DNA from 3 places in the Synechococcus sp. NB0720_010 genome. Region 1 is predicted to be linked to each of the others. Evidence: predicted binding sites of a transcription regulator. Region 1 holds the regulator's gene; each other region holds the start of a gene.

Region 1 (2,261 bases):
CTCCAATTTGCTGATGTCGCTGCGCGGCACCAACAGGATTTGACGGTTCGGTGTTTCGCCTGGCAGCACGCGCTGGTAAACGTTCAAATTCGTGCGCTGCAGCAGGGCGTGGATCACGTCTCGGGCCTGGCTGGGCTTCTCGATCCGCACCTTGGCCACCTCCAGGATTTGGCCACTGCTGATCACCACATCACCCTGACGTAGGGCAATCAGGTTGCGTTCGAGACGCTCGAGCTCTTGGCTGCTGCTTTTGATCTTGCTGTTGAGCTTGGCGAGCTCAGTGCGGTTGCGCTGGAGATCGGAATCCTTCGCGGCGATGTCACGGCTGAGGCGGTCGCGCTCGGCCTCCAGTTGTTTGCGTTGCTCCATCAGGGGAGCCAGTTCCTTCTGCAGCCGGCTGGCCTGCTCGGCCACCACCTTGAGTTGGCGTTGGGCCTCGCTGCGCTCGTTCTCTGCGCTGCGCAGGGCGTTGCGACTTTGGGCCAGGTCCTGGCGACTTGAGCTCAGGGCATCGCGGCTGTCCCGTAGGCGCTGTTCGATCTGATCGAGTTCAAAGAGCCCCGTGCGCAAGCGATCACTGACGAGCAGCATCAGCCCAAGGGAGATGGCACTGATCAAGCTGCCGGTCAGCACCGTGATCACTACGGCGGTTTTCTTGGGCCGCAACCGGAACAAGCTCAGCCGCGCCTTGCCGACCTTGGATCCCAAGCGATCCCCCAGGGTGGAGAGCACTCCCCCGAGGATCAGCAACGCCAGGATCAGGATCCAGCCGGACACGACGTTGTGCGACGACGGTCAGTATCGGTTGCGGTGGCTTGGAACGCAGCTGGGATCGGCCACCAGTTCAGCCGTTTAGCTGAAGCGTTTGGCGAGGGCCAACGGATCGAAGACGGTGATCTTCTTGCGGTCGATTTGCACCAGCCCGTCGTTGCGGAGGTCGCCCAAGAGTCGGGTGATCGTGACGCGGGTCGATCCGATTGCTTCGGCAATGGCCTGGTGGGACAGGCGAAGGTCGATCGTGATCCCTTCGCTGCTGGGCACTCCAAAGTCGCGGCAGAGCACCAGCAGGAAGCTCACCAGTCGCGAGGACATGTCGCGGTGGGTGAGGGTTTCGATCATGGTCTCGGTTTGAAGAATCCGAGAGGAGAGACCCTGAAGAAGCAATAGACCAACCGCCGGGTCCTGTTCGATCGCTTTGCGGACGGAGGTTGCGGGAGCCGTCACCAGCTCGACGCGAGTAAAGGCAATCGAGTGATAGAAGCGGTCTGAACGCTGGCCCGTGAGTAGAGACAGCACACCGAACAGGCTGTTCTCCCGCAGCAGTGCCACGGTGATTTCCTCGCCGGATTCGTAGACCCTGGAGAGCCGGACCGCACCCCGCTTCAGCAGATAAACCTTTTCGGCGGGGTCGCCGGGGAAAAAGATTGTTTTGCCCCGCTCAACGATCTCGGTGGTGCTACCGCTCAGGCCCCGGATGACATCCAGAAGCGTGGCATTGGGTGGCAGCGGACTGCCCGCGATCGGTGCGATCACTGACGTACCGGTCGTAGGGCTAGGGGAGTAGCGGCTGAATCCTTGCGTTGCCACGACCATGTCAGCGCGACTGAGTTGCTTGGAACCTACGGATCAGTCCAGGGCCGCCCTGTAGCCATTGAAACTAATTTGCTGCCTCTGCCAAGGCCTGCTTCTGGGCCTGCATCAGTTGATCGATGCCGCTTTCCGCTAGGTCAACCAGACCGGAAAGCTGTTGGCGACTGAAGGGTGCGCCCTCCGCGGTGCCTTGAATTTCGAGCAAATGTTGCTCTTGATTCATCACCACGTTCAGATCGACCTCTGCTTGGCTGTCCTCGCTGTAGTCGAGATCGAGGAGTGCGGCGCCATCCACGAGGCCAACGGAAACCGCCGCCACCTGCCCCACCAGGGGCGATCGTTCCAGCACTCCGCGCTGCTCCAGGCGTTGCAGGCCGAGGGCTAAGGCGGCCCAGGCTCCAGTGATGCTGGCGGTGCGGGTGCCGGCATCGGCTTGGAGGACGTCACAGTCGATTTGCAGGGTCCGCTCCCCCAGAACCTCCAAATCAAGGCAGGCCCTGAGGCTGCGGGCGATGAGGCGTTGGATTTCTTGGGTCCGACCGGAAAGCTTCATCAGCTCCCGTGGCTGCCGGCTGGGGGTGCTGGCGGGAAGCAGCCGGTAGTCGGCGCTCAGCCAGCCCTTGCCGGAGCCTTTACGCCACTTCGGAACACCCTCCTCTAAGCAAACGCTG
Region 2 (2,261 bases), 150 kb from region 1:
TGCAACAGGATGTAGGCCGCACTGCCGTAGGCCCGAATTGCCGCCCCGTCGGTCTCGAGGGGAACATTGGCGGCCGCCGCCCACCAGTGGCTGATCCCCATGAAGAGCAGGAGATAGGCACTCACACCAGCTAAGAGGACGCCGTCATAGATGAGCTTTCGGCGCGTCCATTGCACCGCGACGTAGCCATGGCTCATGGCCGCTCACCTCCAGCAGACAAGGACGGCAACGCCCACGAGGCAACGATGCGCTGATCCAGCGGACTCACCAGCAACAACAGACCTGGCTGAGGAGACCGCAGCGCACGCCCGACCACCATCGGTAAGCGGTAGCGGTGGGTCCCAGCTCCGGCGAGGGAACCCAACAGCTGAGCCTGCGACAACGACTCAGGACTCCTGTCGGTCGACGACCAATAGAGCAGTGGATCCGCCAAGTTGAGGGGTTCCTCTGCGATCAAGCGCAACTGAAGCGTCGGGTCCAACACCAGCTGACCCTTCAGCTGTGTGTCTTGGACCGGCCAATCGAAGGCAAGGAGGAGATCTCCCTCGGCTGTCGCTCCACCCAGATCGGCCCGAGCAAACAGGGGTGCCGCCGTTGCTGTGACCGGCGGGATCTCAGGGCGCTGAACAAGTGCACTCACCGCCAGCCAAGGCAGGAGAACCCCAAGCGCTGTCATCAGCCAGCGATGGGTCTGCCGTCGACTGCTGATCATGCCCGTGCCGCCAGCCGGTGGGCATTGCGTTCAACGGCTGGCGGAGCACCAAGCCAGAGCCGTTTGATCAGCCAAGGCCATAACAAGGCCAGTCCGGGAATGATCAGGAGCCGGAAGCCAATATTTCTCCATCCCTTCGCGGAGAAATCGATGCGTTGAACGCCAAAGATGCTGATCAGGATCGCGATGACCACGCTCGTGGAGGCATAGGCCCTCAGGCCATCGACGCCGGCACGAACAAGCGGCAGGGAACCCTCAATCACCTGGCAGATCAGTCTTGTTCGCGAAGACTAGAGATGCTCAAACGAAGGCACCACTGCATTGACCACACGCTGAAACACCAGAGCAAGAGCAGCGCACGAAACAAAAAAAGCCCCGCAAGAGCGGGGCTTAAAGGCAAATCAATCAAGCAGGAATCACTTGACGTACTTGAGACCTCGGTAGTTCAGCTGAGGGTGCTTCTGGGAAACAGCCTCTTTGTTCTGCTGGTACTTCTGGCCGCGATAGGTGAGGGTCATGGATAGTTCCTCGGAGTCAGCCCAGGTCCCCGTTCCATGGCCTGGATCGAACTGCGCCTCAGGCAACCAAAAGGTGCCGAGGTGAACGTTTTGTAGCGGTTGCTACAGCACTGTTTTAGCCGCGCGGAAACCAGCCGCGTCGTTCAGGCGATTACAAAACTCCGATTTTGCCGATTAATCGCTTGGGCAGTTCTGCCGTGGGGTCAAAAAGAACAGCAAATCGCACTGAAAACGCGTGAAGTCGCTCAAGGCGTTCTCCACATCCCCCGGGTAACCCGCATCAGCCTGCGCCGAAGAGGGGAGCGGACCAATCGGCGGCGGCAGGGGCTCAGCCACAGCCACCCCAGGCAAGGCCGAGAGGGTCGCCGCAAGAACAACAGCAGGCCAACGCGTCATCACAGCACCACAGCTCTACTGACTCCATAGCCATGGCCCAAGCCAACGGCAAGGCATCAAAAAACCCGCCAGACCCCATGAGGATCTGGCGGGCAAAGGGTGAATCAAGGATGAGCTGGCTGGACTCAGCCGACGCTCCAAACACCACCGGCGATCTTCACCAGGGGAGCCACGATGGTCGTGCCGGCGAGGAACCAGGCGAAGGCGGCACCGCCGCAACCGCCGAGCCAGAAGCCGCTAGCGAACTCGGCCCAACCCGCCTTGGTGAACAGGTCAGCAGGGGGGTTGTCGATGGTGGCGTCAGCCGGCTGCACGTTGGGGCCACGGCCAGCGGTGCCGTAGATCGAGAGGCAGACCGTCAGGATCGAGACCAGACCCACAGCAGCCAGAAGACCAGCGGTGCTGGCGTACTCGGTGGCGCGAAGCGGGCCACAGATCGCGAAGGGGCCGTAGAGGAAGAAGCCATGGGCCATGCCCACTTCCAGACCGCGACGGTTGGGAGAGAGGGCGGGGCGATAAGCAGGCAGCGCACTCAGGAAAGCGCGGCTGAAGTAGCTGCTGTTGACGGGAGTGGCCAGATTGCCGACACAGGGGTCGGCCACGGGGGTCACGGTCATCGGGGGAAGAACGTCAGG
Region 3 (2,261 bases), 1.1 Mb from region 1:
CCGCCAGGGTGGTGGTCACAGCCACGTAGGGCACGTACTGGTCCATCGCCAGCTCAGAGCCGGGGTTGAAGCCGTACCAGCCGATCCAGAGGATCAGGGCACCCAGGGTTGCAATCGACATGTTGTGGCCGGGGATGGCCTGGGGCTTACCGCCCACGAACTTGCCGATGCGGGGGCCAAGCAGCATTGCGCCCACCAGGCCGGCCCAAGCACCCACGGAGTGGACGATCGAGGAGCCAGCGAAATCAATGAAGCCCAGCTCGCTCAGCCAGCCGCCATTCCACTGCCAGGAACCGGAGACCGGGTAGATAACAGCAGTCAGAACCAGCGCGAAGATCACGAACTCGCCGAACTTGACGCGCTCAGCCACGAGGCCAGAAACGATCGTGGCGGCGGTGCCGGCGAAGGCAGCCTGGAACAGGAAGTCAACGGTGGGAACCAAGGCTCCCTCGGTCACCATCTCAGCGGTGACGGTGGGGTCAAAGAAGAGGCCGTTGAAATAAAGCCAGCCATCCACCAGGGATCCGCCGTACATCAGCGAATAACCGATGAACCAGTAGGCGGTCACCGCGAGGGCGAACACGAACAAGTTCTTGGCAAGGATGTTGACGGCGTTCTTCTGGCGACACATCCCGGCTTCGACCATGGCGAAACCGGCGTTCATGAAGATCACCAGGATCGTGGCCACCAGGAGCCACATGTTGTTGGCCAGGAACGCTGCGTTGAGCTCGGGGAGCTCAGCGGCGCGGGCCGAAAGGTTGAACACGCCCAGGCCGAAAAGAGCCAGAGGCACACAAGCCAGCCAGGTCAGCGAACGGCCGGAGGACAGTCCTCGCACCTTGCGGAGCAGAAGCTGAGGAGCCTCCAGCAAGCTCGCTTCCTGCAGGCTCTTCGACCGAGGCCGAGAGACAGGAGAAGCAACAGTCATCAAAAAGCAGTCGCTGGGTGGATGACGGATTACCGCCATTAGGTGCCAATGTTCCGCATCACAGACCACCGTCAAGGTTGCATTCGCTACCAATTCGCAAGTCCATCAGGAATTGCGCTATGGCAGCAGAAGGAAAGTGAAGAAAAAACGTTCAACGGGCCACAGTAACTATTACAAAAAAGACAAAAAAGAGGCTTTTGTTCACTCTGAACATTCTTCATCAGCTAGAAATGCTGCAGAAGGACAAAACGTTGAGTGAGCCCCCTTTGGGCCTGGCTCCACCGGAAGTAGCCCACCGCGAGGCGAAGCAACGCTCCTTCCCACGAAGCGGACAACCAGCCAACCCTTCGAGGCCCGATGACCACCATGAGCAAACTCCAGTACCGCGGCGTCACCTACGACAACGCCAACCACGAACAGCCCACCAGCGCTCCCGTTGAGCACGCCTACCGCGGCCAACATTTCGAAGCGCCCCTCCGTCACGAAGCGGCTTCCGTCGACGCCACTGTCGATCTGCAGTACCGCGGGCATCACTACAACCACCGCCAGGCCGAGGCCGCTTCCCAGGTCAACCAAGGCTGATTCCGACCCAAAACCAAGGCTTTTGGTTTTGGTTCGTATTGATACATCAGCGTCCAACGCCTCCCCCTCCAATAGGGGGAGGTTTTTTTGTGGGCCATGGACATCACCCTGACGTCCGTCGGAGAGAGCTACAACCTCAAGCACCGCACGGTGATGGGGATGCTCTGGCTGCAAACCCACTTCGCCGATGAAACCTGGGACTTGATCTGCTCAGGACAGGTCAATCTGAACCGCCAGAGCAGCGAAAGCCTCTACAACGACGCCACCGCCGCAGGGGTCAGCGTGTCCATGCTCCCGAGCGTTGTCTGCTCCTAACCAACGCTCTTGCGCTGTTGCATCCAGCGCAGTGAGGTCCAAGTCAGGAAGACCAACACCAGGGGGAGAGCTGCCACCAAGACGAACAAGCGGAATTCATCAATACCCGGAGCCGCCGTACTGCTGAGGATCTGCTCAACCAAATAGAGGCCGTAGGCGCCAAGCAAGAGCCACCCCTCAAGGCGATTGATCACGCCGCCACTCCAGAAAATCGGCAGGCAGGCCAAGGTCGTCAGCACCATCACTGGGAAATCACGGCGCAACAATTCAGGGCTGACCAACAGTCCGTCCTGACCCGAGAGCAGGGCGCACAGACCCAGGATCAAGAGTTGGTTGAGCAGGTTGCTACCCACCACGTTGCCGATGGCCAGATCCGCCTTACCCCGGTAAGCCGCCACCAGGGACGTCACCAGTTCTGGCATCGAGGTGCCAGCCG

Evidence for each region. The regulator NtcA, encoded in region 1, controls nitrogen genes in cyanobacteria. The targets are predictions, from matches to a motif close to GTANCNNNNGNTAC.
Region 2: LY254_RS06045 (DUF4278 domain-containing protein) is a predicted target of NtcA. The motif match lies at 1,323-1,336, and genes of this name have one in related genera.
Region 3: LY254_RS00155 (ammonium transporter) is a predicted target of NtcA. The motif match lies at 1,005-1,018, and genes of this name have one in related genera.

What each region holds. Positions count from the first base shown of each region.
Region 1 covers NZ_CP090898.1:1,295,746-1,298,006, reverse strand. The annotation lists gene LY254_RS06965 (DUF3084 domain-containing protein) at 1-777, opposite strand, end outside; gene ntcA (global nitrogen regulator NtcA) at 853-1,593, opposite strand; gene rph (ribonuclease PH) at 1,658-2,261, opposite strand, start outside.
Region 2 covers NZ_CP090898.1:1,140,879-1,143,139, forward strand. The annotation lists gene LY254_RS06030 (Rieske 2Fe-2S domain-containing protein) at 1-197, opposite strand, end outside; gene LY254_RS06035 (hypothetical protein) at 194-712, opposite strand; gene LY254_RS06040 (hypothetical protein) at 709-975, opposite strand; gene LY254_RS06045 (DUF4278 domain-containing protein) at 1,129-1,296, opposite strand; gene LY254_RS06050 (hypothetical protein) at 1,405-1,626, opposite strand; gene LY254_RS06055 (photosystem I reaction center subunit XI) at 1,752-2,243, opposite strand.
Region 3 covers NZ_CP090898.1:26,818-29,078, reverse strand. The annotation lists gene LY254_RS00155 (ammonium transporter) at 1-928, opposite strand, end outside; gene LY254_RS00150 (DUF4278 domain-containing protein) at 1,286-1,510, shown strand; gene LY254_RS00145 (hypothetical protein) at 1,607-1,825, shown strand; gene LY254_RS00140 (calcium/sodium antiporter) at 1,822-2,261, opposite strand, start outside.